DNA from 2 places in the Methylobacter sp. genome. Region 1 is predicted to be linked to the other one. Evidence: riboswitches for the same ligand, from Rfam matches in the RefSeq annotation. Region 1 holds a riboswitch; the other holds the start of a gene.
The links. A riboswitch is a leader RNA that binds a small molecule or an ion and turns the genes downstream of it on or off. The one in region 1 is predicted to bind cobalamin.
Positions count from the first base shown of each region.

Region 2: linked by a shared signal. The riboswitch ahead of V7051_RS12360 (CbtB domain-containing protein) and the one ahead of V7051_RS09565 (TonB-dependent receptor domain-containing protein) in region 1 are both predicted to bind cobalamin.

Region 1 covers NZ_DAIUEH010000018.1:1,371-15,632, reverse strand. Annotated here, with positions in the region: gene V7051_RS09575 (GNAT family N-acetyltransferase) at 1-199, opposite strand, end outside; gene V7051_RS09570 (hypothetical protein) at 507-1,076, opposite strand; gene V7051_RS09565 (TonB-dependent receptor domain-containing protein) at 1,093-2,925, opposite strand; cobalamin riboswitch at 3,040-3,251, opposite strand; cobalamin riboswitch at 3,633-3,862, shown strand; gene V7051_RS09560 (ribonucleoside-diphosphate reductase subunit alpha) at 4,060-6,891, shown strand; gene V7051_RS09555 (ribonucleotide-diphosphate reductase subunit beta) at 6,914-8,038, shown strand; gene V7051_RS09550 (LysR family transcriptional regulator) at 8,175-9,065, opposite strand; gene metE (5-methyltetrahydropteroyltriglutamate--homocysteine S-methyltransferase) at 9,171-11,438, shown strand; gene V7051_RS09540 (TonB-dependent receptor domain-containing protein) at 11,637-14,262, opposite strand, start outside.
Region 2 covers NZ_DAIUEH010000025.1:10,633-28,833, forward strand. Annotated here, with positions in the region: gene V7051_RS12285 (hydantoinase/oxoprolinase family protein) at 1-58, opposite strand, end outside; gene V7051_RS12290 (ATP-grasp domain-containing protein) at 48-1,025, opposite strand; gene V7051_RS12295 (HisA/HisF-related TIM barrel protein) at 1,087-1,773, shown strand; gene fae (formaldehyde-activating enzyme) at 1,834-2,343, opposite strand; gene V7051_RS12305 (triphosphoribosyl-dephospho-CoA synthase) at 2,466-3,314, opposite strand; gene V7051_RS12310 (ATP-grasp domain-containing protein) at 3,314-4,219, opposite strand; gene V7051_RS12315 (DUF3147 family protein) at 4,216-4,566, opposite strand; gene mch (methenyltetrahydromethanopterin cyclohydrolase) at 4,578-5,561, opposite strand; gene V7051_RS12325 (ATP-grasp domain-containing protein) at 5,567-6,709, opposite strand; gene V7051_RS12330 (beta-ribofuranosylaminobenzene 5'-phosphate synthase family protein) at 6,718-7,629, opposite strand; gene V7051_RS12335 (HAD family hydrolase) at 7,763-8,425, opposite strand; gene V7051_RS12340 (hypothetical protein) at 8,413-9,399, opposite strand; gene V7051_RS12345 (DUF5765 domain-containing protein) at 9,478-10,200, opposite strand; gene V7051_RS12350 (Na+/H+ antiporter) at 10,696-12,321, shown strand; gene V7051_RS12355 (3-oxoacyl-ACP reductase family protein) at 12,358-13,101, opposite strand; cobalamin riboswitch at 13,260-13,491, shown strand; gene V7051_RS12360 (CbtB domain-containing protein) at 13,616-13,813, shown strand; gene V7051_RS12365 (CbtA family protein) at 13,813-14,493, shown strand; gene V7051_RS12370 ((2Fe-2S) ferredoxin domain-containing protein) at 14,490-14,792, shown strand; gene V7051_RS12375 (cobaltochelatase subunit CobN) at 14,785-18,201, shown strand, end outside.

The DNA.
Region 1 (14,262 bases):
CGAAAGTGCCGACAACTCGTCCTTCACAGGACGCGATGTAGATTTTGTAGTCGGGGTAACCCGCGATGTGTTCAAAATGACGTTCTGCTTCAGGCAAAGGAAGCACTTTTCCATTATCGAGATCAGGCTGCGCATACAGGCGGAGCACCTCGGGAATATCTTCTTTGGAAGTTTCACGGCAGGAAACAGGTGAATCCATGTGTTTCTCCATACTATGCCCAACTAATATTAGACATCCTAATAGACGTAAAACATTGCGTCATTTGTTTGTCTAATAATTTTTAAAAATTAAAAATCATTGTTGTTTCATGCTATTGCGTAAATTTAGTTCGTCCTAAAATAAATCCAGGTGGCGGCACAAAAAAGTATGGGTAATTTGATCATGAATACTCACAACAAACAATGGTAATAAATCTGAACCCTAGACTCCGCAATCTTTTGGGCCTGATGTTGGGTTAACGACAATACTCTCGGGAGCGAGTCGTTAACCCAACCACGTGTTTATTTTAAATTTCCTCGTGTTTACTCGCCAAAGCAGGCAATGCCTTGACCAGCTTCATAACGCCATACCCCAAAACCGCATAGAGCAGGGCAGAGCTGACATAAGGCGGGTAATACTGAGCTACACGTGCAAGATACTGCCCCCAGGATAAATCCGGATAACGGCCTGAAAGCACATAAAAGCTGCCGTTTGAAATGACAAATGCAGCCGATACCGCCAGCGTCACCACACCAAACTGCGTTGCCAGTTCAGTTATTTTGAGCGATTTAAATGCCGAGCAGTAGCGGCCTGCAAACCACATAACCGCATAAGTAGGGATCAGGAAAACATAAGCAGGCGACACGCACCAGCTGCTGGTGCCGTTTGCGATGGCGATGGTGTCAATCAATCCCGCCATAACCAGCAAGAAGATGAACAGCGCCTTTTTACGGTAAAAACCGGCAAAGAAAAAAACCGCCAACGAGGCATCGGGCAGATGCAATACGTCGCCAAAGTGGTGAAAGCGCGTCAGCACCATCAGCGCGATCAACGGAATCGGTAAATACTCGACTTGCAGCCATTGTTTTATGTTCATGGTGTTTCTCCAAAGGTTAGTTGTTGTAGTGGATTGAAAGAAAGAAATTCCGCTCTGCGGTATTGTAAGTGTTAATGGTTTGATACTGTTTATCCAGCAGATTGTTTAATTTTGCGCTCAACATCCAGTTTTTATTTAAATGGTAGGCTGTACGTAAATCAACGGTCACATAACCGGCAACTTTGGTTTTGTTCAGCGCATCATCAAAACGGTCGGCTTGAGCCAACACCTTAGCGCCCAGATCGAACTGTCCGAACGAGCGTGATAAATCGTAAGATAAGGTTTTTTCCGCACGGCGCGGCAGTCGCATATTAGACTCCCGGTTTTTAGGGCTTAACAGGTTCATGTTCAACTTGCTGTTCCAGCCCATCAACTGGGTACCGATTTCAGCTTCAATGCCGTCAATTTGGGCCTTGCCGATATTTTCCGCGCTGGATAGAAAAGTTGCAGGATTCGTTACCGTCACGATCAAGTTATCGATATTGGTATGGTAACCGCGAACTTCCCATTGCAGCCAATCATGGTCACCGGCCAATCCCGCTTCGAAAGATGTTGATTGTTCGGCTTTCAGCGAGGGATTACCGAATCCCGGAAAATAGAGCTGGTTAAATGACGGCGCTTTGAAGGCATTGCCAAAGCTGGCAAATGGACTGATGCCGTACTTTCCGTTATAACGCCAGCCGAAATTGCCGGTCACCTGTTCGCCAAAGGCTTCGTTTTTATCCCCCCGTAACGATGCGTTGATAAAATGGTCGTCCAGAATGCGGCTGTGCAACTCGGTAAAAATGCCCGCATCATAACGGGAAGTTTCATTGTAGGCGGTTGAGCTGTCTACTTGATCCAGCCGGTAATCGGAGCCGATAACCAACTGGTGGGCGTCGGACAAGGCGACCTCGTTCAACCAGCTGGCATTCCACCGGGTACTGTTAAACTTACTGGAAAATGTTCCGTCGGGCGCAAAGTTATCGCCTTCGTCGCGGCTTTGTCCCAAGCGCAGTAGTGAACGCCAGCTATCGACAATGTTCATGCCGGCTGTCGTGCCGACGGTTTGTTCTACAAACTCCGTTTTATTTTGGAAAGTGCCGTCATATTCGTTTTTTCCCTCAGCCCGCATAAAAAACGCCTCAACTTCGGCATTGTTATCGAAACGATGGCCTAACCGGGCATTCAGTGCCGTATTCAGGTAACCGTCCTTGTCCGGCTGATTAACGCCGAACGGCCCCGGCGTCGGTTGCCGCGAATTAAATCCCTGAGAACCGAACTGCGATGAACTCAAGCTATACCAGCTGTTTTTCCATTGACCGCTGACAGAACCGGAAGCGCGGTAAGTATCGTAAGAGCCGCCGCCGGCATCCAAAGTGACGCTGGGCTTGTCTTCCTGTTTACCTTTACGGGTAAAAATCTGGATAACCCCGCCGATTGCTTCCGAACCGTAAAGGCTCGATTGAGGGCCGCGAATAATTTCCACCCGCTCGACCTGATCCAGAGGGATAAGTTGAAAAGGCGTGGTGCCGGAGGTAACGGAGCCGATTTTGATACCGTCAATCAGCACCAGTACATGATCGGAATTGGTTCCGCGCATGTAGATATTGGTATCTTTCCCGTAGCCGCCGCTTTCCACTATGTCGATGCCGGTAGTACCGCTTAATAGTTCCGGCAAGGTTTTAGCCTGAAGGCGTTCAATATCTTTCCGAGTATAGACGGTCGCCGCAGCCGCCAGCTGATTTTTAGCCGTCTCTGTACGGGTTGCGGTAACCACAATATCGGGAAGATTTTGCGGAGTTTCCTGCGCTTGTAACTGGCTATTAAAGCCCGTGATTAATAATGAGCCGAAGATGATTTTTTGCATGTGTGTCCTCTGCGCCGCCCGCGCATAATGGTTGTGAGTACACAACAGAGGACAATAGAAAACGAGAGATGACACGGAGCTATGCTTTCATTTTCGCAGACAGCCCTCCGCTGTACCGAATTAAACTCTCGGGCCGGTCTCCGGGCTTATAAGTGGCATTAACCTGAATCATCGCCTTCCCATGCGTGAACACAGTGGCATCTCGATGAAACTTTTACTTATATACCGTTGCGGGGGCAGCGTCGGATTTGGCCTAAACCTTACCGACTTCCCGTTTAACCATTGGGTCTGAAAAACCCTCCGGAACCTGAAAGCAGAGCGCAATTATAGGGAGTTATATCGATAAAGCAAATTTACCGGTAGTTCCCGATGCCGAAACTGATGGCTGCGTCCGATTCATCGAGTCTCGGTCAGTAAGCGTTTTATGAGCGGATCATGATCACAAAACATGTAACGCCTCTTTATCCTAAAAGGATTTCCGGGATAGAGTCCACTGTCTCAGCCTGTTATGAGCTTGCCGAACGGAATAAGCGGATTGCGTTGAGCGAAGCTTTTTTACTCGATATAAAGATAATGCCCGAGTATCCGGTTCTTACACAACCGCGGCCAGCTACCCTATATTCTTATACATACTATATATTGATATAAATATAAAAATAATATCAATATATAGTGTATTTTTTATTGACACAGATAAATTATCAATGCTATTTTAATCTCCATACGGTTCTCATGCTGACGTTTAAGCTGAGATAAAAGGGAATCCGGTGACAGATTAACAGACACAGTTATCTTAAAGCCGGAGCTGCCCCCGCAACTGTAATCGGAGAGTATGTTGTCAACCATGCCACTGAGTCATGAATAATATTGACTTGGGAAGGCCGACAACATGCGGAGACCCGAGAGCCAGGAGACCTGCCGTATATTTTTATTAACACGTTTGAGGCGGGGTGTCCTCGGCAGATGGAAAGGTCATTTTCTCGCATACCACCTTTCCGCCATGCTGGTCTTTAAGACTGGCGCACTGTTCAGTGCCGCTTTATGCATAAGTTTCGATAACTTACCGTGTCAAAGGGTTGCCGGATTGTCGCGTCTGTCCAAGCCATTCCCGCTCCTAATCTTAAGGAGCTATCCATGTACGATACTGTAATCCCTGCGCCGTCCGGCGTATTTCCAACCTCGAAGCCGCCTTCATCGAATTTACCTGTGCTGCAAGTGATTCGGCGCAATGGTGCGGCTGTCGCATTCAATCCTGAAAAAATATCCATTGCGATCAGCAAGGCGTTTTTGGCGGTAGAGCATGGTCAAACCGGCCTGTCCAGCCGGATGCGCGAACAGGTGACTGTGTTGACGCAGACGGTTGTCAGCGCATTGATGCGCCGCCTGCCTTCCGGCGGTTCGGTACATATAGAAGATATTCAGGACCAGGTTGAATTGGCGTTGATGCGCTCCGGCGAGCACGACGTTGCGAAAGCTTATGTGCTGTACCGGGAAAAACATGCCGCCGAGCGTGCCGGGCAAGCGCACGATACACCGCAATTGCATACTACGGTTGACGGCAACCGGCAGCCGTTGGATGTTGCCGGGCTGGTCGAAACGGTGACTGAAGCTTGTCTGGGCTTGGGCGCTGAAGTTAGCCCGAAAATCGTGGTGGAGCAGGCCGTTCGCGATTGTTATGACGGCATTCCGTTCAACGAAGTGCGCCGTGCGCTGATTCTTTCCGCCCGCAGCCTGATTGAGCGCGAACCGGCATACAATTATGTCACGGCGCGTTTGCTGCTGGATTCGATTCGTTTTGAAGTATTGGGCGAAAGCGTCAATCAGGCCGCGATGCAATCCGCTTATACCGGCTATTTTCCGCACTATATCAAGCTGGGCATTGAAGCGGGCCTGTTGGATCAGCGCCTGGCGCAGTTCGATTTGACCAAGATAGCCAATGCATTAACGGCTGACCGTGATTTCAAATTCGGCTATCTCGGCCTGCAAACGCTCTATGACCGCTATTTTTTGCATATCGAGGAACGGCGCATCGAGCTGCCGCAAATCTTCTTCATGCGCGTGGCGATGGGCTTGGCGATTAACGAGATTGACCGCGAACAGCGTGCCGTCGAGTTTTATAACCTGCTGTCGAGCTTCGATTTTATGAGTTCCACGCCGACCTTGTTTAACAGCGGCACCGTGCATGCGCAGCTTTCATCCTGCTATCTCAGCACGGTCAGCGACGATCTCGACGGCATTTATCAGGCCATCAAGGAAAACGCTTTATTGCAAAAATATGCCGGCGGCATAGGCAATGACTGGACGCCGGTCCGGGCATTAGGTTCACGGATCAAAGGCACCAACGGCAAGAGCCAGGGCGTAATTCCGTTCCTGAAAGTGGTCAACGATACCGCCATCGCGGTCAACCAGGGCGGCAAGCGCAAGGGCGCGGTCTGCGGCTATCTGGAGACCTGGCACCTGGACATCGAAGAATTCCTGGATTTGCGCAAAAACACCGGCGACGACCGCCGCCGCACCCACGACATGAACACCGCGCACTGGATTCCGGACCTGTTCATGCAGCGTGTTAGCGACAATACCGACTGGACCTTGTTTTCGCCATCGGATGTGCCGGATTTGCACGACAAGTTCGGCAACGCGTTTGCAACCGCTTATTGCGAGTACGAACGCCGCGCCGATCTCGGTGAAATCAAACAGTTCAAGCGTGTTCCGGCCTTGCAACTGTGGCGAAAAATGTTGTCGATGCTGTTCGAAACCGGCCATCCCTGGATTACCTTTAAGGATGCCTGCAATATCCGTTCACCGCAGCAGCATGCCGGCGTTATACATAGTTCTAACCTTTGCACCGAGATTACGCTGAATACCTCCGCGACTGAAATTGCGGTATGCAACCTGGGTTCGGTAAATTTAAGGGCGCATTTGAAAGAAGAAACCTGTACTGAGCACGGTCGAAGTAACGGCCGTCCGGTGATGGATCAAACCAAGCTTAAAGCCACGATCGCGACGGCCATGCGGATGTTGGATAACGTAATCGACATCAATTTCTATGCGGTCGGCAGTGCGCGCAATGCCAATTTCCGTCACCGGCCTGTCGGTTTGGGCATTATGGGCTTTCAGGATTGCCTGCATGCGATGCAAATTCCTTACGCTTCAACGGCGGCCGTCGAGTTCGCAGATAAAACGATGGAAGCTGTCTGTTATCACGCGTATTCGGCATCCAGCCGTTTAGCCGGGGAACGCGGCGCTTATTCCAGCTTTAAGGGCAGTTTGTGGGATCAAGGGATTTTGCCGCCGGATACCTTGAATCTATTGAGCGAAGCGCGCGGCGGGCAGTTGGACGTGGATCGCAGCAGCACGCTGGATTGGGATTCGTTGAGAACCCGCATTCAACAAGTCGGAATGCGCAACTCGAATTGCGTGGCGATTGCGCCGACAGCCACGATTGCCAATATCGTCGGCGTTTCCGCCGGCATCGAGCCCGACTACCAAAACCTGTATGTGAAATCCAATTTGTCCGGCGAGTTTACCGTGGTCAATGAAATGCTGGTTAACGACCTTAAGGCGCTGGATTTGTGGGATGAAGTGATGGTGGCCGACATCAAGTATTACGACGGCTCGCTGGCCCGGATAGAGCGCATTCCGGCCGAACTTAAACGGCTCTATGCCACCGCATTCGAGATCGATCCCGTCTGGCTGATAGAAGCCGCGGCCAGAAGGCAAAAATGGATAGACCAGGCGCAATCGCTGAATCTCTATGTTGCGGTTCCTTCTGGCAAAAAGTTGAATGACATTTATATGCTGGCCTGGCTACGCGGATTGAAAACCACCTATTACCTGCGTTCGCTGGCGGCAACATCGGCCGAGAAATCGACCGGGGCGGGCGGTGAACTCAATTCGGTTTCATCCGTCATGCCCGAGCCCAAGCAGTGCTTGATCGAGGATCCGGGCTGCGAAGCCTGCCAGTAACCCAAATTAACAAGGAAATGCCATGTTGTCATTTGAAGAAGTTTTTGTCGAAGATGAATCTCCAGCGCCGGAAGCCCGCGTTGCCAAAACCGTTTCGGAGCAGCCTGCGGCCAACCGGCCTTCTGCATCAGGCCGCGTTGACGCCAACGATAAGCGCGTAATCAACGGTCAAACCGACGTCAATCAATTGGTGCCGCTCAAATACCATTGGGCGTGGGATAAATACCTGGCGGGCTGCGCAAATCACTGGATGCCGCAGGAAGTCTCGATGAGCCGCGATATTGCGCAGTGGAAAGACAGCACTGCGCTGAGCGAAGACGAACGGTTGATCGTCAAGCGCAACCTCGGTTTTTTTACCACAGCGGATTCACTGGCCGCGAACAATATCGTGTTGGGCACCTATCGTCACATTACCGCACCGGAATGCCGTCAATACTTGTTGCGGCAAGGTTTTGAAGAAGCCATCCATACTCATGCCTACCAATATATTGTCGAAAGCCTGGGCCTGGATGAAAGCGAAATTTTTAATGCCTATCGGGAAATTCCAAGCATTCGGGATAAGGATGATTTCCTGATTCCGTTTATCAATACCTTGACTAATCCGGCCTTCAGAACCGGCACCTTAGCGGCGGATCAACAATTATTGCGTTCGCTGATTGTGTTTGCCTGCATCATGGAAGGCTTGTTTTTCTACGTGGGTTTTGTGCAGATTCTGGCGCTGGGGCGGCAGAACAAAATGCAGGGCTCGGCGGAGCAGTATCAATACATCCTGCGCGACGAGTCGTTGCATTGCAATTTCGGCGTCGATCTGATCAATACCATTAAACTTGAAAACCCGGACTTGTGGACCGATACGTTCTGCGATGAAATCAAGCTATTGATGCAGCAGGCCGTAGAACTGGAATACCGTTATGCCGAAGATACCATGCCGCGCGGCGTATTGGGCCTGAATGCCGCCATGTTCAAGGAATACCTGCGCTTTATCGCCAACCGCCGTTGTCAGCAAATCGGCCTGGACATGCTGTATCCGGGCGCCGCCAATCCTTTCCCGTGGATGAGCGAGATGATGGATCTCAAGAAAGAGAAAAACTTTTTTGAATCGCGGGTGACAGAGTATCAGACCGGCGGTGCGCTCAGTTGGGATTAAGCCATTTCGCCTCAGCTCTGTATCGATAAACGAGTGTAGGGCGTGCCGTGTCTTGGTAAAGTTAAGGCGCACACGGCACGCCCTACGGCGGATATTCCCGGCCTATCTAACGGCAGTGTATTACATCAATTAGAAGTTAAAGCACAATCGTCTTGGACTGCGCATGCTCGATCAGCCAATGGATATATTCCAGCTGCACGTCTTCGTGACGGGTTGCCAGATACATGGTTTTCGTCAACGGCAAGTCTTTAAACCTCAGGCTGACCACATCCGGATTTTTGGCTTTATCGGCCAATAACCATTCAGGCAGCAGGCACACGCCTCGTTGGCTGGCGGCCAGTTGCAGCATGATGTCGGTTTCTTCCACGGTGACATGGGCGAGCGGTTCGATTCCGGCGGGTTGCAGGACTTTCCTGAACATATCCAGGCGTTCGCGTTCGACCGGGTAAGTCAGAATGGTTTCCTGCCGCAGCTCGGACGGCGCAATAGGCTGACTTCCGGCAAGCCGGTGCTGCCGGGCAACAATCAGCACCAATTCAAAATCGAACAACGGCTGGTAATGCAGCACACCGTTAAACACCGGGTCGGAAGTCAACACCGCATCCAGCTTGTATTGTTGAATCGCCTCAAACGAATTAAACCGGTAGCGGGATGTCACTTCGATAGCCAGGTCCGGCCAGGCTTGCAGATAAGGCTGGAGAATGGTGCGAAACCATTCATAACAGGCGTGGCAATCGATGCCGATAATCAGTTTGCCGGTTTTTCCGGCGGCCAGCAGGCTCAGGTGCTGTTCGGCGGAGTCAACGGTGGCGATCACCGATTCGGCGACATCGGAAAGATAGTTGCCCGCCTGGGTCAGCACCAGGGTGCGCCCCTGTTTGCGCCAGAGCACGATGCCCAAGCGCTGTTCCAGATTTTTCATCTGGTGCGATAAAGCCGATTGGGTTAAATGCAGCGATTCCGATGCAGCATTCAAAGTGCCGCGTTGTTTAAGCGCCAATAGAATACGAAAGTGGATCAGTTCCATATCGATGAATTTTCCTCATGAAATAGTGAAAAACTATCAATATTTTTCACAAATAACAAGCCCTACAATGCTGTTCTTATTTTTAACTGATAGGGAGTAGTATTGATGATTAAGATTCATAACCTCGGTTTTCCCCGCTTGGGCGAAAACCGCGAGTTGAAATTTGCGCTGGAGCGCTATTGGCATGGCGAAATCGATTACGCGGCCTTGCAAGCGACCGCCACCGAACTGCGGCAACGCCATTGGCAACTGCAAGCCAATAACGGCCTGGATTTTATTCCGGTCGGTGATTTTTCCTATTACGACCAAGTCTTGGATACCAGCGTTATGCTCGGCGTTATTCCGGAGCGATTCGGCTCGGTTATCGATCTTGACAGTTATTTCAGAATGGCTAGAGGGCAGGGAAGCGACGGTCTTTCCTTTCGCGCCTGCGAAATGACCAAATGGTTTGATACCAACTACCATTACCTGGTGCCGGAAGTGACTGCGGATCAGCAATTTGCATTGTCCAGTTCAAAACTATTCGATGAAACCCGCGAGCTGCAAACATTGGGCTATCAGCCGAAACCGGTTTTACTGGGCCCTCTGACCTGGTTATGGCTGGCGAAAACGACCGGCGACTTCAATAAACTCGAGTTATTGGAGCGCTTGCTGCCGGTTTACGGCAACATCCTTCAGCGTTTGGCTTATCAAGGTGTGGAATGGGTCCAAATCGACGAGCCGATTCTGGTGCTTGATTTGCCTAATGCCTGGAAAAACGCATTTGAGCTGGTCTATAACCGGCTGCAAAGCTGTCCGGTTAAAATTCTTCTTGCCACTTATTTCGGCGAACTGGGCGAACATACTTCATTCACTTGCAAGCTGCCGGTCGCAGGTTTACATATCGACTTAGTCAGGGCGCCCGAACAGTTGACAGCCGTTTTAGACAACTTCGCCAATCACAAAGTGCTGTCATTGGGACTGATCGACGGACGCAATATCTGGCGGACCGATTTAAACGCCGCTTTGGCAACTGTTTCAACGGTACAAAAACGCTTTAAAGGCGAGCTTTGGCTGGCGCCTTCCTGTTCCTTGCTGCATGTGCCGATTGACCTGGAACACGAAAGCGCTTTAGATCCGGCGGTCAAATCCTGGCTGGCGTTCGCAAGACAAAAACTCAGGGAGTTGGAAGTCTTGCGTTTAGCGCTGGAAGAGCCGGAAGCGGCAGAACCCGATTTAATCGTATCGGAGAGCGCTGTCCGCTCGCGCCGTGAGTCCGGCTGGATTCATAATCCGGCGGTTCAAGCGCAACTCGCGAACATCGACGACTCGTTGATGCAACGCCGGAATCCCTTCCCGGTGCGGCGGGAGCAGCAACGGGCCAAACTCAACTTGCCCGCTTATCCGACCACGACCATCGGCTCGTTCCCGCAAACGCCGGAAATCCGCAAGGCACGCGCCGACTTTAAACGCGGTCTAATCACTGAAGCCGACTATGTTCGGCAAATGGAACAAACAATAGCGTTCTGCGTCAGGGAACAGGAAAGCCTGGGACTCGATGTGCTGGTGCATGGTGAAGGAGAACGCAACGACATGGTGGAATATTTCGGCGAACAACTGGACGGTTTTTTATTCACCGCCAACGGCTGGGTGCAGTCTTACGGTTCCCGTTGCGTCAAGCCCCCGATCATCTACGGCGATGTCAGTCGGCCCAAACCGATGACCGTGCGTTGGAGCCGGTACGCCCAATCGCTGACCGACAAACCGATGAAAGGCATGTTGACCGGTCCGGTAACAATCCTGAACTGGTCGTTCGTTCGGGATGACCAGCTACGGTCAATTACCGCTTATCAATTGGCCCTGGCGATACGCGAGGAAGTCAACGATTTGGAACGTGCCGGTATCCCGATTATCCAGATCGACGAAGCCGCTTTCCGGGAAGGCTTGCCGCCGCGTCAATCGCGTTGGCACGAGTATCTGGATTGGGCGGTGCGGGCTTTCCGGATTTGTTCCAGCGGCGTAAAAGACGGCACGCAAATTCATACGCACATGTGCTATTCGGAGTTCAATGACATTATTACATCTATTGCCGACATGGATGCCGATGTAATTACCATCGAAACCTCCCGTTCCAATATGGGGCTGCTGGATGCCTTCATCGATTTCAATTACCCGAATGAAATAGGACCCGGCGTCTACGACATACACAGTCCGAACGTGCCGACAACCGAAGACATGGTCGTTTTGCTGAAAAAAGCGGGGGAAAGAATAGAGTCCGGCAAGTTATGGGTCAATCCCGATTGCGGATTAAAAACCCGGCAGTGGCAAGAGGTTAGGCTGTCATTAGCCGGTATGATCGAAGCCGCCAAGACTTTAAGGTCGGCTTTAGGATAAGTTCAAACCGTTTATATGTAAAACTTGAATATGCCTCGTCCTGGCGTCGGGCATGAAGCTCAAGTCCTCCGGCGAAACCGGAGGGCTTGGCGTTTAACAGACGTATAAACAGTATAAAATTTCGTATCAGCCGTGTCTTCGCGGCGAATAGAAAATGTTAAAAGACTTTAACGAATGCCGTAAGGTTTCAAGAGCACGTTAGAATTTCGCCGTAAAACCTAAACGGAAACTGATCGGTTCGACCGGATGGAACACGTAATCGTTAACCCCGTCCCGGCTTTCGCCGGGCAGGCGGGACGCGTAGTAATAAGTAATGCCGGCGTCTTTACGGTTCAGCAGGTTAAAGGCTTCAGCCTGAACGCTCAGGTTCTTGTTTACTTCATAACCCAACATCGCGGATAGCAGCAGGGTTGGGGCTGAAAGAACGTCGCCGCTTTCATCCAACGCGCGAGGGCCGAAATAGCGTACCCGCGGTCCGCCGAAAAAGCCGCCCCACAGGTCGTGAAATGTCGCGCCCGATGCGATTACCGTTGCGACCGAGTTCGGTATGTAATTACCCATGTCTTCAACATTGTTTCGAAAGCGCGAATGGGAAAAACTCACGTCGGCATCGAAAGTCAGCCAGTCGGTTGGCGAATAGTAGTTGGCAAACTCAAGACCGTAGCGGCGGCTGGGCCGGCTGGCCTCCGTGGTTCCGGCATCGCCGACAAACAGCAGTTCCGAATCGATGTCCAGCCACCAGATCGCCAGCGTGCTTTGCAAACCTTTGATCCAGGTCGAGCGCACGCCTATTTCCGAACTGTATGTGCGCACCAGCGGGGTAGCGCGGGTAATAAGGTTGCCGTCGGCATCGGTTGCGCTGCCGGTGACCGGGTCGACACGCGTGGTCACGCCGCGGGCATCGTTGCTGTGATAACCGAGGCCGCCGTTCAGGTAAAACTCCGTGTCCGCCCAAGGACCGAAAACAATGCCCAGTTTGGGGCTGACCAAGCCGTCATAGCGTTCGCCGCTGTTTTGACTTCGGTTGCTTCTCACATCGAAGCGAAAACCGTCGAAACGCAGGCCCAGACTGGTGCGCAGCCAATCATTCCAATGCGTTTTATTTTCCGCATACGGACTAATGCTGGTTACCGTAATCGTGTCTTGCCGGGTAACGCCGTACTGCACTTGGGCGTGGGTTTGGGTTAAAGCGTTTTGAATATTGTCGTTACGAATTTGCAGGCCGAACGTGGTATCCGAATCGGCAGCGCCGATTTTATGGAATAGGGTATGGCTGCCTTTAAAACCTGTGGTCCAACGATCGTCGGGCTGGCCGAATTGGTCGCCGCAGCTATTGAACAGGCGGGGATCGAGCTGCCCGGCGTTTAAGCCCGCGCAACCGTCAGGATTAGTGAATTCGTTATTATCCAAAAAATAAGTAAAGTTCGAATACAGGTTCAGCTTGGAATATATCCCGTAAGCGATAAGCTTGGTTTCGCTGTCGGCATCCTGGCGATGCCATTCACCGGTCAGGCTGTAACGCTGGCTGTTGCCGCCGTCGGTCGGGTCGATGGCGTCGAACCGACCAATGAGCCCTTGATCGACTGCGCGTTGAGCAATCTGATCGGTGGACTTCCAATCGGATTGAGTAGCCATGCCGGTTATATTCCAGTCCCGATCGCCATGTTTTTCGCTATAACGCAACATGCCGTTAAATTTCAAATAATCATTGCCTACTGTCCACGGCCCGTTATTGTGTACCGTTTCTCCGGCATACAACAACACGCCGTCGCCCAGCTTTTGAGATCCAGCCGCCAAGCCTCGGTAATAATCGAAGCTGCCGCCGGTAAACTTGATAATATCTTGCGGCAGTTCTTTAAAATAATGGATATTCGCCGAACCGGTGCTGGAGAAATCCCCGTTTTCCGCATAGTTACCGCCTTTTTTAAATTCCAGCGTTTCTATTAATTCAGGAATCAGGAAGTTGGTGTCAGTCCAGCCTTGTCCGTGCGAATGGGATAGCTGGTTAACCGGTACGCCGTCAATTTGGGTCAGAAAGTCGGTGCCGTGATCCAGGTTAAATCCGCGCAAGAAATACTGGTTGGCTTTACCTTCGCCGCTGTGCTGAGTGGCGATCAGGCCGGGGACCGTTTCCAGCACTTCGGCCGGTCGGCTTATCGCCCGGTATTTAAGCTGGGCTTGGCCTATATTGCCTTGCGAGGCGCTGTCGGCAACGCCCACTTGGGAATCGCTCCGGCCGGTAATGATCATTTCATCAAGCGTCACAGATTTATTTTTATCGGTTTGCGATTCGGTTTTTACAGCGTCTTTAGCCGTATTTGCCGTCGAATCTTTCTTTTCCTGGGCATTAGCGTTGCTGCCGATCAAAAGAGCAAAGATCAAAACAGCCAGACGTGCTGTTAATATGCCTGCACAGTGTAATAACAAGGTTGCGGATACAAAGCCGACGGTGTACGAGGTCAGGCTTGCTGAGGCCGACATTTCCTGTCCATGGGCATAGCCGTGGAAAAAGGCGAAGAATGCCACGATCAACACATTGATTCGGGCGCTGAATCGTACTTTGCCGACGATAACCACACTAAATACCAGCCCGGAAAGAAGAATCATGATTTCCACGCTGGGAATAGCCAAGCTTGCTGCCGAGGCAAGCCCGCCAAGACTCATGACGCTGACAAACGCAAGCGGCAACATCCAGATGGCTTGTCCACGTAGTTGAGCCGCCCAAATACCTACCGCAACCATGGTGAGAAGATGATCCCATCCTTGCAGCGGATGAAGAAAACCATGACTCCAATCGCTATTAACGGCAAGAAGAAGTGTTGGA
Region 2 (18,201 bases), on a different contig from region 1:
TTACCGCCGCTTTGACATGGGCACCGCCTATATCCCAACCTATGATATTAGCTTGCATGAGTTTCCTGTTTTGCTTGAACGGTAACGGGCCTGTTATAAGCCGGATTGATTATCGGCTCGCCATGCATTAACTGTAAAACAGCCTCGGCAATATTAATACCTAAAGCATCGTATATGCCTACAAATGAAGTGGTCAGGCGGGGATTTATTTCAAGTACCCATGTACGATCGTTTTCTATCAAGTCGATACCTGCATAACCCCATAACTCAGGCAAAGCTGCGGCAATTTCATCAATCAATTGCTGGTACGCACTTAAGTCGCGATAGTGATTCACTACGATGCCTGTCAAGTGATATTGCTGATCGGTGAATTCGAAGCGCTGTAAGTTGGCACAAACTAACCAACCCCGGCCTTGCTTGAATAAACACGACAAACTGGTTTTAACGCCTTGAAGATGCGGCTGTATGACGTATTGCCCCTCTGATGTAACCATTTGCTCAAAATCCAGCCGGTTAGTGATGACACGACTGTCTGAACAGCCTACGCCATCTATCGGTTTAATCATCCATTCACCGGGGGAATAAGCATCATCAAACATACGCGTAGGAACGGAGGTTATATGATGTCGATTGAGCAATTCATAAGTCTTGAATTTGTTGCCGGCTATGGCAACGGCAGTTGCGGGCGATGTCAGTAATACTTTACCCAATGATTCAACCGTTTGACACAGGTTTTGTAAGATACCATCAAATTCCGGCGCAATCGGCCATACCAGATCGGATTGCTTAACCAGTCGGACAAACTCTTCTGTAACATCATGTTCCGGCCTGATAATAACACTGTTTACCTCGATTGAATTTGCTAACCGCCAGTCGAGCATGATGGTTACTTCGAAGCTGTTTAATCGAATCAAATTATCAAGCAACGCATTAAGCATCAAACTCCCTTCACCCGTCAGGGAGTCCGGCAACTCCTGCTTATTAAAGCCGCCGCCAGTGATATACTCGAACACCAGAATTTTCACAATATCCAATAAATAACTATAAAATACAACGTTATATTATATCACCAGCAAATTTTGCTTCATGAAAATAATCCCGGTAATAGATTTAAAAAACGGTGTCGTCGTTCATGCCCGGCAAGGCAATCGCGAGCATTATCAGCCCATTAATACTGAGTTGTGCAAGTCATCTGATATTTTTCAGGTGATTGAGGCGTTCCGGAGTGTTTATGAGTTTAATATCTTTTATATTGCAGACCTTAATGCGATTACCGGTCAAGGTGATCATAATCCTTTAATAGCTGAGGTGCTGGCTCGTTTTCCGAAAATAATATTCTGGATAGACAAGGGTTATCAAAAATACGATGAGGATGTACATCTTCCAGGAAACACCCTGCCTGTTTTGGGCAGCGAGTCTTATCGGAATGAAACGATCTCGGAGATTAAAGCTTTTAAAAACAATTTTATTCTTTCGCTGGATTATTCAAATTCGGGTGCTTTGGGTGCGGAAAGTCTTTATTCCGACTCAACTTTTTGGCCGAAAAACATCATCATCATGACATTGGAGCGCGTAGGCAGCAATCATGGCCCCGACCTGAACAAGTTAACTGAGTTTTGCAGGCAATATCCGGACAAAAATTTTATCGCCGCAGGCGGTATAAGAAATAAACAAGACTGTGTACTTTTAAGTAACGCAGGCATTCATCAAGCGCTTGTTGCCAGTGCGCTGCATTCCGGCGCCATTAAAACTGAAGATATTGCAGAATTTTAGGCAAAAAAATACCCCGTTAAACCGGGGTATTTTTAGCATTCTTAGTAACTAAATTAAAACTTAGTTAGCAGCGAATGGATGTACAGCAGTACCTTTAGCAGCAACAACTTCAGCAGCTGTAGGAGTACCGGCAACAGCACGTTTCAGAGCTTCTTTAGTAGCTTCGTAGTTGTATTGTTGGATTTTAGCATCGTCTTCTGCAGCCCAGTGAATGAATACACCAACTGACACGAATAAATCATCAGCTTCAGCAGCAGGGATTGTGCCGTCTTCTACACAATCAGCAACAGCCATAGCAACACCGCGTTGTGCTGGGCCAAACATTTGAACAGCTTGTTTTGCGCCTTTGATTGTTACTTTGTTGAACATAACAGTTGATGGTTTAACCATCAGGTTAGGTGCAACAACAGCCAATAAGCTTGAAAAGCCGTCTTTGTTGTTTGTTAAGCAGTTTGCGAATGCAGTTTCAGCAGCTGAACCACGTGGTCCAACCATCAAATCGATATGAGCAACTTCGTTGCCTTCACCAACTAACGATTCGCCAACGCATAATTTATTAATTTTAGCCATGCTTGTTATCCCCTGTGAAGAAAAAAATGAAAAAATTGAATCTACTATCGACATTATTAATGTCCCCTTATTTGTTTTTAACAAATTCCATTTGAAGCCCTATTAGTAACAGTACAGTATTGTTACTGATTAAGATCCTCTAAAAATGCCGTAAATACTGTCGCCACAATCATGTCGGCTGTAGTACCCGGATTTATACTATAAAGTTTAAGCTCCTGATCCAGGCAAAAAAGCAACGGCTTTATCTGCTCAGGATTATCAGTTTTTAACAGCTCCCCACTGAGCCGAGCCATTTTGCTTGCTACCATCTCAGAGTACTGATCTCCGTATTTCCTTTCGATATGACTATCGGGAAACTGGCTCAGCATATCAGCATATATCGCGACTGCCGCCCAATTCCTATCACCCCATCGATCAAGTCCAATATTATACCTTAAAAGTAGGAAATTAAAAATATCTTGATAATCAGTTGTGTATTGGAGCGCGATACGATCCCTCTCGCTGGCTATTTTCATTGCCTCAGCCAGTGTAACTGATGCTTGAGCATTAACATCCTGCTGCTCAGACTCACCCAATCCACCCGGCGATGCTAATGTTATAGCCTTGAAAACCCAATCTGCATCTCCTATTGTGGTATCGGAAATAACCTTGCTGACAGCCTGCCTTAACGTTAATCCAGGATGTTTATGACTGATTGCCTGGACCAGTGGCGCACAAAGCAAAATAATACCTAAATTGGTATTGCAACCTACAGCCTCGCGTGTGGCCTTGACCGCATAATAGATCTTTTCGCCCAAGGAATAATCCGGATTGCAAAGAGGTTCCGCACTGACTTTCGCGCTAAGTCTAAAGTCAGCCACGGTCATATCGTGACCATCCGCATAAACACTGACATTGCCGGGCTTAAATGCCTGCACGTCAACCTCGCAGGCTTGCCGATAAAGCTCGCTGAGTTGTTCCTGCGAAATCATCACGCCGCTACACGTTTGTTCATTTTGCGCGTTATTAAATCGTCCGCCATCAGCTCGGCAATATTGACATCGCAAACGCTTTCCAATCCTTTCCATGCCGGTATGCTGTTAACTTCAATGACTGTGCAACGCCCTTCCCTATCCCGAATAATATCGACTCCGGCATAATCCATCGCTAGTGCTGTCGTCGCTTTAACGGCCAAATTAACCATTTCGGGTTCCAAATCGATCAGCTCACAGGCTGCTCCTCGAGCAACATTATTTAACCAAAATTTTCCGCGTCTGCGCATTGCAGCAACCGCTTTACCATTAATCACAAAAATACGATGATCGGAAAAACCGGCACCTTCGCAATGCACAAAGCGTTGCAGATAATAAACGCCGTGACTGCTGGTCAACCAGAACAAGTCGGTCGACTTTTCGATGCGGCGTATGCCTTCACCCTGAGAACCGAACAAGGGTTTGCTAATCAGAAAATTCCCCTGCTTTAATTCAGTTCCCGCAATCCTTAATGCATGCTCACGATCACGTAACACCCAGGTCATCGGCGTCGGTAGTCCCGCATTGTGCAGTAAGAAACTAGTCATGGCCTTATCGACGCTGCGCTCTACCGCATGTCCGTCATTGTAGACGGGAATTCCCATAGCCTTTAGCGCATGCAAGAAATCCAGATATAACACGACTTCCTCAAGCGAACCGCCGGGAACGCCGCGCACAAAAACCGCATCGGGAAGCTCATGCTCAAAGCCCGGAATAAAAATCGGCTGTCGGCCGGGTTCGATTACAAACCGGCATTCTGTCAGCGAAACATAGTCACAGGTATAACCGTGACTGGCAAAGGCCAAGCTTAATTGTTTGCCATGCCAGCCCGGATCATCGGTAAAAATGGCTATACGCCCTTTCATATCAGCACTCCCATCCGCCGAAGTAGGGGCAATAACGCAAGATAGCAAACAATGGTGGCAATTACCGCCATTCCGAGACTCAACCAAAAGACCAAACCGTGTTTAAGTAGCAATGACAACATTAAAAAAAACATTAATGACGGTAGCACCAACCAAAAAACCTGACTGGAAAGCGCTGCAATTTCGAAGGATTCAGCACCATCAAAGTGCATCCAGATTATTGCCATCAACGAAGTAAGCGGCAATGAAGCGATCAGTGCTGCAAAGCCGCTATGACGTTTGGCAATTTCCGAAATAAGTACGACGATGAGTGCGGAAATAGAAAACTTCAGAATGTAATAAAGCATTACAGTGCGTTTTATGCCCCAAACGACTGATCCAACAAAGCATTATCCAGCTTGCCTGCGCGAAAACTTTTGCCTGATTCCACCGCAGTCACAATAACGCTAGCTGGACTAAATAACATTGCATCGATTTTAAAGAAGTCGTATTCATACTGTTTAAAGATATCCGCAAACGGTTTGCCGTAATCTTTAGAGGTTGAACTGGGTAGTTCTTTAGCCAGTTTTTCAGCGTCTTCGTCACTGCCTTTGACAAAAATATGCACCTGACCGGCAAACAAAATTGCATCATTAGTACGCCCCATCGCTTTGACGAAATTCGGATGCGGAGGACAGATAGGCGCGCTGCCGCTACCGTCGATAATATTTTCCAATGGAAAATGCAAGGCATGAGCCTTATGCATCGCCACTTCCAACACTCGTGCAACAACCTGTACGCCGCCAGCCAAACTGCTGGTTGGGGTAACAATGATGGTCAGTTTGGATGGATCGACTTTACAAGCGGCGGCGACTTTTTCAACAATTTCAAGCGGCGGCACTGCATCATTTTCAATCACCAAGACAGTGGAATCATGGCTATCCTGATAATCCAATTCCTTGTATAACTCTTCAACCGGTTCCTGCTTACCGTCTTTCAGCTTGGTAGCCATAGCGCGCGCAGGGCCTGAACCTAATGCATAATATTTTTCATGGGACAAGCTCCAGCCTGCATATTGACTGCCCAAACACCCCAGAACCGGATTACCGGTATGCACATTTACCGACAACGGCCAGTTATCGGTATAAGAGCTGTGATTGATAGTCACAGTGCCCATGCCGCCAAGACAGATTTCAGCAATAATACGCCCCGCCTCGATTCCGCCCGGTACTTTAATGCCCGCATCGATAATAGTGCAGCCATTGGCTAACTTTTCCACGCCTAAACGTAATTTATCGGCATTCTCAAGTAAATGCTGCACCAAGGGCTGGGTTAATTTATTAACGCTGGCTGTATATTCCATGTTGATCAAAACCTTTCTAGTTTATTAATGATAAATTGTTGCTTGGTCAGTAGCTGTTCCACTACAGACTGTAAGTTATTTTGGTGCGCAATAATACTGCACAATGGCTGCCCTGCGCGACACATATTGCCGGGTTTGGGCAAATCCATGCACCATCCCGGCCATTCAAAATAGTCTGGGATAATTAATTCATGCTCGGCATAAATGACTTGATAGCCGGTCTGTAGAGGCGCTTTTAGCCAACCAGAGTCTAATCGCTGGGCGAATAAAGTCGTCCCTACACTGGCTTGAATATGCCTGACCAGTAAATCCTGATCATCATATAACTGCATACTGGCAGAAAGACGCGGGTTGATTTCCAGAACATAGCTGCAATCTTTCGCATGAACAAAGTCCAGAGAATTCAAGCCTTTTAACTGAAACACCGGAACCATTTGTTTTAGCCAGCCCATTATCTCGGTCTTGTGTTTATCCTGCAGATCAGCGTTATTGACCAGGCCTGAAAAAACAAATTCCTGAGTCTCGCTTAAACGAACAGGCCACTGGGTGTTAAAGCCGATGATTTCCACCTGCTGACCGTCGGCCAGAAACAGCACCGAATGCGCCGTACCGGTTTGAAATTTTTGCCAGTAAACCGAACTATCGGCAGCATTGGCATAATAACGTTTTATCCCGATACCGCCCTGCCCTTGCATGGGCTTAACCAGCCAATTTTCGGCACAATCAGGCGCACTAAAAACAACATCGGGGTATGGAATATTTAACTGATCCAGAACCGAAAAAAATGCCTGCTTATCAAATTGCCTTGTAAAAACATCAGGATGATTACCCAGTATAATCAACCTGCTATTCAGGTAATACAAGCTTTCAAGGCAACCTTCAAAGCCACTGCCGTAAATAACATGGGCAACTGCATAACGATCGATAAAATAATCGACGGCAGGTGCCAAGTCTTGTTCAGCTAATGATTTTACCTGACGGAAATCTTCCGCGTAGCTTTGGGTGTCCAGATCAGCAAACAGGTCAATAACCAGCGGCTTTAAGCCCGCCTTTCTTGCTGCCTGCGCCAACATTCGACCTGAACCCGCGACTATCAACACTGTTTCTATGCTGTCGGCATCGATAGGTTTCGCTGTCGCTTCCCCCATCTTATATATCAACCAACAAAAACAGCGCCTCCACTGTTTCGCGCACTAGCCACAACAAAACTCAAATTATCGAAATGCGCAAACGCCTGCCTGGCCTGACCGGCAATCGATTCAGCTAACTCGGCTCCGTCAATAGCACAAAATCCGGTCGGCCCCCATGAAGTTTGGCCGATAGCAGACGCACCTTGCCGCTCCAGCCATTGCATGGCCGCCGCAACTTCGGAGCTGGTAAAAACGCCGCCCTGTGCCGAAGAAAAATGCTCGCCAACCGAGCGTTGCAATTGGGTAATCGCATCGCCGAATTTAACGATGTCGTTTTCGGCTACCGCAGGCAAACCCTGCATCAACAGTAAATAGCATAACCGTGCAGCTTCCTGTTGTGGGAAAGGCGGCAGCTCTTTAAACGCCTGTATTTCCTGTTGACCATGTAAACCTTGGCCTCGCTGATCGAACACCAGAATAAAGCGCCAATCGTCCGGCAAATCCATGTGCGCCAATACCGGTGGCGTAATAGTTTTTTCACCGCGGCCGCCATCGACAACCAAGCCGCCCTGCTCAAAAACACCGATGCCGATGCCGGAACGCAAACCCCGGTCGGTCATGGACGCGATTTCACGCACGCTAAGCCCCAAGCCGTAAAATTCACTAAGCGCCGCACCGATTGCCAAGGACATTTGCGTGCCTGAACCTAACCCTACATGCTCCGGAATTGCTGTTTCAATCGTAATATTGAGCTTGTCCGATACATGCAATGCCTTGCACAACATCGACACACACTTATCTGCCCGTTGGGCGGTGGGACCGGTAACGGAGCGTTGATCGGCGCCGGATACTGACACACGGGTACTGATTTCGTTAAGCGCAACGCCGATACTGCCGAAATGTCGGCCTAATGATCCGCTTAAATCGATGAAACCCATGTGTAATCTGGCGGGAGCAATGACTGAGACTTTAGAATGATGAACTATCAAGGGTTATGACTGTCTTGTAATGCAAAAGGTTATGCTGCAAAAAATTGCTGGAAGTATACATGATCGGCCTATCCGCGGCGAACTAAGCACTGATGACATTCGCCAATTGAGCCAAATCATTGACCACTAAATCGGACAGCTCAACTGTCAGCGGATCGACTTGCGCTGTCGATGGTATAAACACCGAAACAGCTCCCGCTCTGGATGCCGCCACAATACCGGCATGAGAATCTTCAAGCACCAGACAGCGGCTGATGTCCACCTGCAACACCTCTGCGGCTTTTAAAAAAATATCCGGTTCCGGCTTGCCGTACTGAACATGGTCGCGGGTGATAATGATTGGAAAAACATCGTCGATCCCTGCCAGCTCAAGGCATTCCAACGCGTTTACCATCAGGCTGTTAGTCGCCAGACAATAAGGCATGTTTTGGTTAATCAGCAATTCCAACATTCCGGTAAAACCGTGTTTGATGTTTATGCCATGGGCATTAACGTAGTCGCGCCAAAACTCGCCGCTTAAGCGGTTAAAAATTTGCAGATCAAACTCAGCCCCGCAATATTCAAGCAGTCTCGGCTCTATATCCTGATAATGCAGCCCTGACAGCGCCCGGCAAAACTCATCGGAAAAGTCATAACCCATGGCGCTTGCAGCCTGTTGCCAAGCAATAAAATAAGTGCTTTCGGTATCCAGAACCAAACCGTCCATATCGAATATCACCGCAGCAAAATCAGCTAATCTGAGCACTGAATAACCTTGATATATTCGCCATGCGCTTCACGGCTGGAACCGACTACGATGCGTTTAACGCCATGTTCGGATTGCTCCAGCACGCCTGACACTTCAATCATTTCGCCGCTAACCGCCTGCCCGGTATAAGTCGCCGTAAAACTGACAATAGAACTGATCTGGTGATGATCTATTGTAAATTCAGCCGGATAATCAAACGCGTGAGCATCGTCAGTTACCCTGCACTGCAAAGTAACCGCACCGCATTTTTGATATACAACGGCATTGGAATCGGCGCAATGATCAATAAAATTCAAATCGAATTTTCGCCCGTTAATCACCGCCTTGTTGCATTTACGCCGCTCATGCCAGACATAATCATCAAAACTCAAATCGCATGAACGGCGTTCATAAGATTGCTGCCAATCCTGATCATTCAAGGCCTGTAAACATTCTTGCTCGATAAGCTCGCGGGTTATTGCCCGGCATTGATGAAAAACATCCCTGCTGTAACAAACCAAATCAATATCCGAATCTTGCTTTTGCACGCCGACCAAAATAGAGCCTGTGACGCCGGTTTGCGCCAAATCCAGCCCATGTTGCTCAAATAATTCACACAACCTGAACAAATCCCGTTCGACAGCCGCCGCGCCTGCTCCCAGCATGCTTGCGGCATACACACCATCCCTGGCAATATCATGCCGATTCGCTTGCATGAGCTGTTGCAAGCGGTGTTTGGGCTGGTGATGCGTGACGATTCGATCTATTGCGACCGCATGCAAATGCGCATCTAAAACCGGGGAATAATGCAGATAATCGGAGTGCTGTTGTTGCAGCAGGTTATTGGCTTGTTCGGTGACGACTTTTTTCCAGCCGGACGGCGTCAGCACATAGCGTAAAAAACACAGCACTTTGCCATCTTCCAATCCCTGCTCAACCACAGCAAAAATAAGCCCTTCAGCAGTTTCAATAAAATCTTTGGCAAAAAACATGATCAACAAATGATGGGCTTATTTTTATCGCAACGGTAAACGAATAAAATCCAGGCAGAAAGCCTGGATTCAAGATATTTAATAAGCGAAATGACGTTCATCCATTGCGGCGGGCGCGGTGAAGAACTTCTTAAAGTACGGCATAAAGCTGGCTGTGATCGGTATGGAATAAAAACAATACATTGCTGCGGCTTCGCCGGTTGATACGCCGAATATCCACTGAGGCATAAACAGCGTCATAATCGCCATAACAAAATGATACGAAGCGATACGCCAGTTATCTTTCCAGACAAAACCGCTGACCGCCAAACCAAACAACGAACCCCAGGTAACCAACAGGCCAAAGGCGCTGGAGATGTGGTAACCGATATGGTATTTGCCCATAAACAAGCACGAGATCATATTACCTATAAAATTCGGCGCAATTTCTAATAATTGCCATTCTTTTGGCATAAAGCTGAACAGCAGAAATGAAGAGCTCAAGATTACGCCGGTAATGGTCGCCTTTTTCAACGCGGTTTTATCGGACGAATAAGTCGCCAGAGCGGGCATAATCGCCAATGCCTGCAAGCTGATGTGGTAGACCGACATCTCGCTCAAAAGTTGATTTGTACCGTAACCGCACTGATCTGCAACCGGATAAGCGAAATACTGAATAAATTCCATCAAGGAAAAATGAAAAATAGCGTAAGCCCTGGCAACCCGAACCCATAACAGTTCATCTTTATCCAGAAAAGTGACACCGGATGCGGCCAATCCGGCCAGCCCCAGGCCAAGAGACATATCAGCACTAAAACACATAAATTATTCCTTAACTCATTGTTGTTAAAAAAATCGCAAAAAAAATTACCTTTATTTTTTTACAGTAGTTTTTATTTTACAGATTTGAAAGTGTCATGACCACCCAGTCCGGCTCAAAAGTAATTATTTTGATATCGAAACACTATAGATTTAGTGCATGATTAATCACGACAAGTGAGCGGGGTGAATCCGAATAGATTACCGTCCGTTAAAATAGCTTACACGGCTGATGTTACGCATTGTCCACGAAAAGCACGAAAGACACGAAAGTTATTAAATTTTCGTGTCTTTGATGTTTATAGCACATTCGTTTTTAATCCGCCGTGCGTAACGTCAGTTACACAGCCGGAACAAAATACCGACGGTAACGCCAAATTAATCTGCATAAGCGGGATATAAAGGCATGGAATCATATAGCGATTTCAATGCGTCGATGATACATTCTATAGAAATCCTGACGATATCTTTAAACGCCGGCGACTAGAAGGAGAATGTATGGATCTTCATCAGCTCAAGATAATCATTCTGCTGTTAATGGCCGTACTCGCTTTGACAACAATCGCACGCAAGCTTGCCATTCCCTATCCAATTCTGTTGGTGATCGGAGGCTTGGTTTTAAGTTTCGTACCCGGCCTGCCCACGATTCATCTTGACCCTGATCTGGTATTCCTGGTCTTTTTGCCCCCCCTGCTCTGGGCGGCAGCCTATTTTACGTCTTGGCGGGATTTTCGCGCCAACGCTCGCCCGATCACACTATTGGCTGTAGGCTTAGTACTGGTTACGACGGCTGCGGTTGCGGGTGTAGCTCATGCCGCATTGCCGGGCCTTGGATGGGCCGAAGCCATTGTTTTGGGCGCTATAGTCTCGCCACCCGATGCTGTTTCTGCTACTGCGATCGTGAAGCAACTTCACCTTCCCCGCAGGGGCGTCACCATACTGGAAGGCGAAAGTCTGGTCAACGATGCGACCGCTTTGGTGCTTTATCGCACGGCGCTTGTAGCGGCGGTCAGCGGCACTTTTGAGCTTAGTAACTCAGTCATGGACTTCTTTCTTGCAGCAAGCATGGGCATTGCTGTCGGGATCATCGTGGGCATCGTGAGCTGCTGGGTGTTACGCCTGACCGAAGACAGTTTCAGCGAGATCGCCATTACATTGCTGGCTCCTTACATTGCATGGGTCCTGGCCGACCAAGTTCAGGCCTCGGCAGTATTGGCCTGCGTGACTGGAGGCCTTTATCTCCGCCAACATTTCAGCGCCATCGTTGCACCGATTACCCGAATCCAAGCGAGGGCGGTCTGGGATCTTCTGGTGTTCTTACTCAACGGCATCATTTTCATCCTCATCGGCCTGCAACTCGATACTCTCCGTGAGGCGATTCCGTCCAGCCAATTGGCTTCGCTGACTGTGATCGGCATACTGGTCAGTACGACAGCCATCGTTGTACGTCTGATATGGGTTCCTATAGCGGCCTGGCTGCCCCGATTCCTAAGCTCTTCGTTACGGGCACGGGATCCGATGCCGCCTTGGTCGAATCTGCTTATTCTCGGCTGGAGCGGTATGCGTGGCGTTGTGTCCCTTGCTGCTGCATTAGCGCTGCCTTTCACTACAGCCGCAGGAGCTCCTTTTCCTTTTCGTGCGGAAATAATCCTGATGGCCTTCATGGTCATTCTGGTCACATTGGTATTACAAGGCTTATCGCTTCCGCTGCTGATCCGCCTTTTGAATTTAGCTGAAGACAGAACCATTGAGTATGAGGAGAGAAAGGCTAGGGAGCGTGCAGCAATGGCCGCTCTGGAGCTTCTTGATACGGTGGCCGATGAAGGTTGGCCGGTTCCGGACCACATCGAACAGCTACGGGTCCACTACAGCCGTCGCTTGCAACGCAACGTCAATCTTGACGCTCCTGGGGCGGAATGCACAAAAGAGGTAACCAAGGCATTCAGGCGTTTGCGGCACGAGACTCTGACAGCTGAGCGATTAGCCGTGATTAGCCTTAGGAACGATGACGTGATCAGCGACGAGATCCTGCATCGCCTTGAACATGAACTTGATGTCGAGGCACTGCGGATCGGCATTGGCGAGCTACGGGTTTCATCCGGGCCGCGCTCTAAGAAGCCATAGCACTTCAAACAAAGTCAAACGCTTATCCGACGATGATTACGCAGTGAATCCACCGTCAATCGTCAGACTTGCTCCGGTTACGAAGCCCGCTTCAGCTCCGGCAAGATAAGCGACCATAGCCGCTACTTCGTCGGTAGTGCCGTAGCGTGGCATGGCCATTTGCTTCCGCAGCATGTCTGCAAAGTCGCTGTCTTCGGGGTTCAAGTCGGTGTTGATAGGCCCCGGCTGAACATTATTGATGGTGATGCCGCGAGGACCGAGGTCGTGCGCCAGTCCCTTGACCAAGCCCACCAGCGCAGCCTTGCTCATGGCATAGACTGCACCGCCCTCAAAGGGTACGCGCTCGGCGTTGCAACTGCCGATCGTAATGATGCGCCCGCCCGTCTTCATGTGCTTTACAGCGGCCTGGGTGGCAACGAACACCGCACGCAGATTCACAGCCAAGGTGCGATCAAGATCTTCGAGCCGATAGGCGTCAATGGGCGCTATCACGGCAATGCCGGCGTTGTTGACTAAAATATCAATGCCGCCCAACTCATCCACCGTCCGTTCCACGACAGATACCACCGCATTGGCATCTGCGCTATCGGCCTTGATCGTGATAGCCTTGACTCCAAACGCCTGAGCCGCCTTTGCCGTTGCGTTCGCTTGGTCGGGTTTGCTAACGTAGGTCAGCGCGACATGGGCGCCTTCTTGAGCGAGACGCTTTACAATCGCGGCGCCAATGCCCCGGCTACCGCCAGTTACCAATACCCGTTTATTCTCAAGTTGATGATTCATAACCTTCCTCTTGATCAGAAATGCCTAAAAAGGATCAGGCATTATTCGAGCAGCTTCAACTACAAACCCTAAATACAATACGTCAAGCCCCTATACAATACGTATGAATACCCAAATGACTGGCGCTTGCTAGTTTTTAATCGAGTGAATATACTAGCTCCGTATAACCTGCTTTAGGTATTCATGGACTATCGTCCGCAGAATTGAAACGGGAAGTCGGTGAGTTCGCTCAAGATCAAGCAAACAAAGCCTACGCTGCCCCCGCAACGGTAAACGAGTAAAAGTTAGTAGACGCCACTGTGTAATTCATGGGAAGGCGCTAACCTTGGAAATTCAAGCATTGACATCCAACTCGTGAGCCCGGAGACCGGCCTGAAGCAATAATCGAATTTGTGCGCGGAGGGCGCCCAGATGGATTGCTCTCTTTCGCGTCCGTCCTGTTTTTCTCCCTGTACAGATTATTTCCGCCGGTAGCATCGCCGGTTTTGCTGTCTCTTCACTCAGGAGAAAACACATGTCATCAACACCTGTTTTGCTCGATAACGCTCAACCACAAACCCACTCCGAAGTCTTAAAAGACAGAATACTGCCTGCAATGCTGGCCGGCATGCTTGGATTGGGATTGTTGTATGCCGCCGGTTTCGCAGAAGCCGCACAACTGCATAACGCCGCACATGACGGACGCCATTCCGCCAGCTTTCCGTGCCATTAATGTTTAATCTGACTACCTTCAGGGAGCTGGTTATTGCAGCTCTCTGGACGGGTTTACTGGCGGGTTTGTTATTAACCGCCGTTCAACAAATTCAAGTCATCCCCACCCTACTCAAGGCCGAGGTGTACGAGGAAGCTGCTGTCACTATTCCCAACACGGACAACAGCCATGAACATCACGACTGGCAGCCTGAGAACGGCGTGGAGCGGACGTTTTTTACCGCGGTAGCCAATATCAGTCTGGGTGTGGGTTTTGCCCTGCTGATTGGTTCTGTGATGTGTTTGCGCGGCCGCCCCGGCAGTTGGCGCATAGGACTGTTGTGGGGATTGGCCGGTTATTTAACCTTTTTCGTCGCGCCGTCATTGGGATTGCCGCCGGAGGTACCCGGCACAACAGCAGCCAAACTGGCAGACCGGCAAAGCTGGTGGCTGATAACGGTGCTCGATACCGGCTTCGGTTTATCACTGCTGGCTTTTGCAAAAACAAGGACCAACAAATTTTTCGGTGCCGTATTGCTCGCAGCACCTCATTTAATCAGCGCGCCGCAGCCGGAAGTTCACAGCAGTGCCGCACCTGCCGAATTAGCACAATCTTTTATAGTCGCCACTGTTTTTGCGAACGCTGTCTTTTGGCTGGCGATTGGCGGTTTGATGGGTCGGTTTTACAAAAAAAAGTTATGAGAACCCACAACAAACATGTACTGATGTGTACTGGTCCGCGCTGTTCTGGAAATAACACCGAAGCATTTCAACAACTGGGCCAGAAAATCGATGCCCGCCCTCAGCTCAACGTAAAACGCACCCGCTCAAACTGTTTTGCGGTCTGCAAAAATGGCCCGATCCTGGTCGTTTATCCTGAAGGCGTCTGGTATTCCTGTACCGACGAGTCCGTGTTGGAGCGCATTGTTAGCGAACACCTGGAAAATGACACCGAAGTTAGCGAGCATGTTTTCCACCGCCTGGGCACCGGCGATGTCTGATTTGAACAGGCCTGTTGCCCTGCTGACTCATGCACCCAACGACCTGATGGTGCTGCAAAGCGCACAGGCGCAACTGCCGGAAAGTTTCTCAGAAATAACCGGCATCAACTTGCAGGCATTGGAAAGCGATGCGCAAATGGCCGAGTTGTTGGAGCATCAGCTTACCTCGGCAAATATCATCGTACTGCGCGTGCTGGGCCGTCTCGGCAGTGTGCCGGGCTTTGCCGATCTGGTGCGTCATGCCAAAAGCCGAGGACTGCACTTAATCGCCATTAGCGGCACCGGCGAGCCTGATCCCGAACTGGCCGCAGCATCCACCGTTTCGTCCGACGTGCTGCATCAAGTACAGGCCTATTTTCAGGCAGGCGGCAGCGTCAATATGGCGCAACTGCTGCGCTATCTTTCCGATCATTTTTTGCTGACCGGTTTTGGTTTTGAACCGGCTGTCGATTTGCCCGAACACGGCATTTATCACCCCGATTTATCCCAAGATGCCGACATAGACGACTGGCTTGTCCTGAGAGCGCCCGAACGAGCCAGCGTCGGCATCGTGTTTTACCGCGCCCACTGGATGAGCGGCAACACGCGCTTTATCGATGCTTTGATTGAACAACTGGAAAAACTCGACCTGAACGTATTGCCCGTATTCACCTCGTCGTTACGCGCAAGCCACAGTGATGCGACCCTGCCCATAGCCTTAAGTTATTTTAGCGGCGAACAAAGCGCGCATATCGACGTACTGATCAACACCACCGCGTTTGCGATGGGCGAAATCACCCCAGGCGGAGCCACGCCCGCAGGCTGGTCGGTGGCGGTGCTGGAGCAACTCAATGTGCCGGTGCTGCAAGCTATCACCAGCGGCATGATGCAGAATCAATGGGAACAATCGGCGCGCGGCCTCAATCCGCTGGATGCGGCAATGAATGTGGTATTGCCGGAATTCGACGGACGCATCATCACAGTGCCGCTATCGTTCAAAGCGAAAGCCTCCGGCCTATCGAATGAATTGATCGAATACGAACCGGTGCAGGATCGGGGCGCGCGCATTGCCCAAATCGCCTCACGCTTTGCACGGCTTAAACGCCTGGACAATGCCGATAAGCGGATCGCCTTTGTATTCACCAATTCCAACAGCAAGGCCTCGCAAATCGGCAACGCGGTCGGCCTGGATGCACCGGCATCCCTGATGCGGATTCTGCAAGCCATGCAAGCCGCCGGTTATAACATCGGCGAACTGCCGGACCAATGCGCCGGGAGCGCATTGGGATGCGAAAGCACCCGAAGGGTGAAGCACTGGGATGTGCTTCATCAAAGCGGCACCGCACTGATCCACGAACTGATCGACCGTTGCGCTTACGACAACACTTATCTGACCAGCGAACAGCTAGCCCATGCCATCGGCCGCGTACCGGCGACTCAATATCAAGCATGGTTTGAAGACTTACCCGCTGAAATGCAGAGAAAAATGATCGCGCAATGGGGAGCCGCGCCGGGCGAGGCTTATCTGCATGACGGCCATCTCGCGCTGGCAGGACTGGAACTGGGCAACAGCTTCGTGGCCTTGCAGCCGCCGCGCGGCTACGGCATGGACCCCGACGCGATATACCACCAGCCCGACTTGCCGCCCACTCATCATTACTATGCGCTGTATCGCTGGTTGCGTGACGAATGGAAAGCCGATGCAATTGTGCATGTCGGGAAACACGGCACGCTCGAATGGCTTCCAGGCAAAGCTGTGGGCTTGTCGAAAAACTGCTTTCCCGATGCGTTGCTGGCTGACATGCCGTTATTTTACCCGTTCATTATCAACGATCCCGGCGAAGGCGCGCAGGCCAAGCGCCGCGCCCATGCGGTCGTTGTCGATCACCTGACGCCGCCGATGACTACCGCCGACACTTACGGCGCATTGGCCCAGCTGACCCAACTGGTCGATGAATATTATCAGGTTGAAGTGCTCGATCCGGCCAAACTGCCGTTGTTGCAGCAACAAATCTGGGACTTGGTCAAAGAAACCAATCTGGATACCGACTTGCAGGCCCGGCTGCTGCATCATGACCATGATGATGAACATCATGGAGATCATCACCATGCCGATCATCATGACCACGATCACCGCGAACATGAGCATCACGGTCATGATCATCATGAACATGAACACGATGATGATCACCATCATGACCATGGCGAGGGACACTGTGCCCCTCATAGTCACCATGATCATGCACATGACGAACATCATCACGATCATAACGATGAACATGCGGAGTGCCACCACGGGCGTCATCATGACTACGATCCAGATCATCACCATCAAGAAGATGGACTGCCCGAATTGCTAACCAAAATGGCCGGTGCCGATGTCGCGCATTTGATCGAGGATTTGGACGGCTATCTGTGCGAACTGGGCGCGGCGCAAATCCGCGACGGTTTACATATCCTCGGACAAGCGCCGGAAAACGAGCAACTGGTAGATATGTTGGTCTCTCTTACCCGCTTGCCGAATCAGGACATCCCGGGACTGCCTATAGAAATTGCGCGGCTATTTGGACTGAGCATGGACTCGTTACTGGAACATCAGGGCCGTCGATTGGAACAAGCAAATATTGAGCTTGAAAAACTGTCCGAGCGACCTTTGCCTACCCATGCCGACGTACTGGAAACCATCGAAGCGATATGCAAACGATTATTCAGTGAATTACAGATACACGCTTACTCCGAGTCAGCCATAGACCAAGCTATCAGTAAAACCTTTGATACCAGTATTTATGGTTCCCACGCTCTGCGTGGTAACCCAGTCGGGAACGCTCCAGCGTCCCGAACCGCAGAGCGATTCAACCTGCATTCCCACGCAGAGCGTGGGAACGATGATTTCGCCGCAATAAAACGCGTACTGAACTTTGCCTGCCGAGAACTGGTTCCCAATCTTGCCCGTGCCACAGACGAAATCAACAACTTGCTGCGCGGCCTGTCCGGCGGCTACGTACCCGCGGGTCCCAGCGGATCGCCGACACGAGGCATGGCCAGCATCCTACCAACAGGACGTAATTTTTACTCGGTCGATCCGCGTAGCGTACCGTCCCAATCAGCCTGGCGCGTCGGCCAGCAATTAGCGCATGAAGTGCTGTCTCGCTACGTTCGCGAAACAGGCGATTATCCCGAGAGCGTCGCGATCAGCATCTGGGGCACCAGCGCGATGCGTACCCACGGCGATGACGTGGCGCAGATTTTAGCGCTGCTCGGCGTGCGTCCGGTATGGCAAGCCGAAAACCGCCGCTTGACCGGCATTGAAGTCATTCCGCTGGACGAATTAAAACGCCCGCGCATCGATGTCACGACCCGTATCAGCGGTTTTTTCCGCGACGCTTTTCCGCAACTGATCGATTTGATTGACGATGCAGTCAACGCCGTT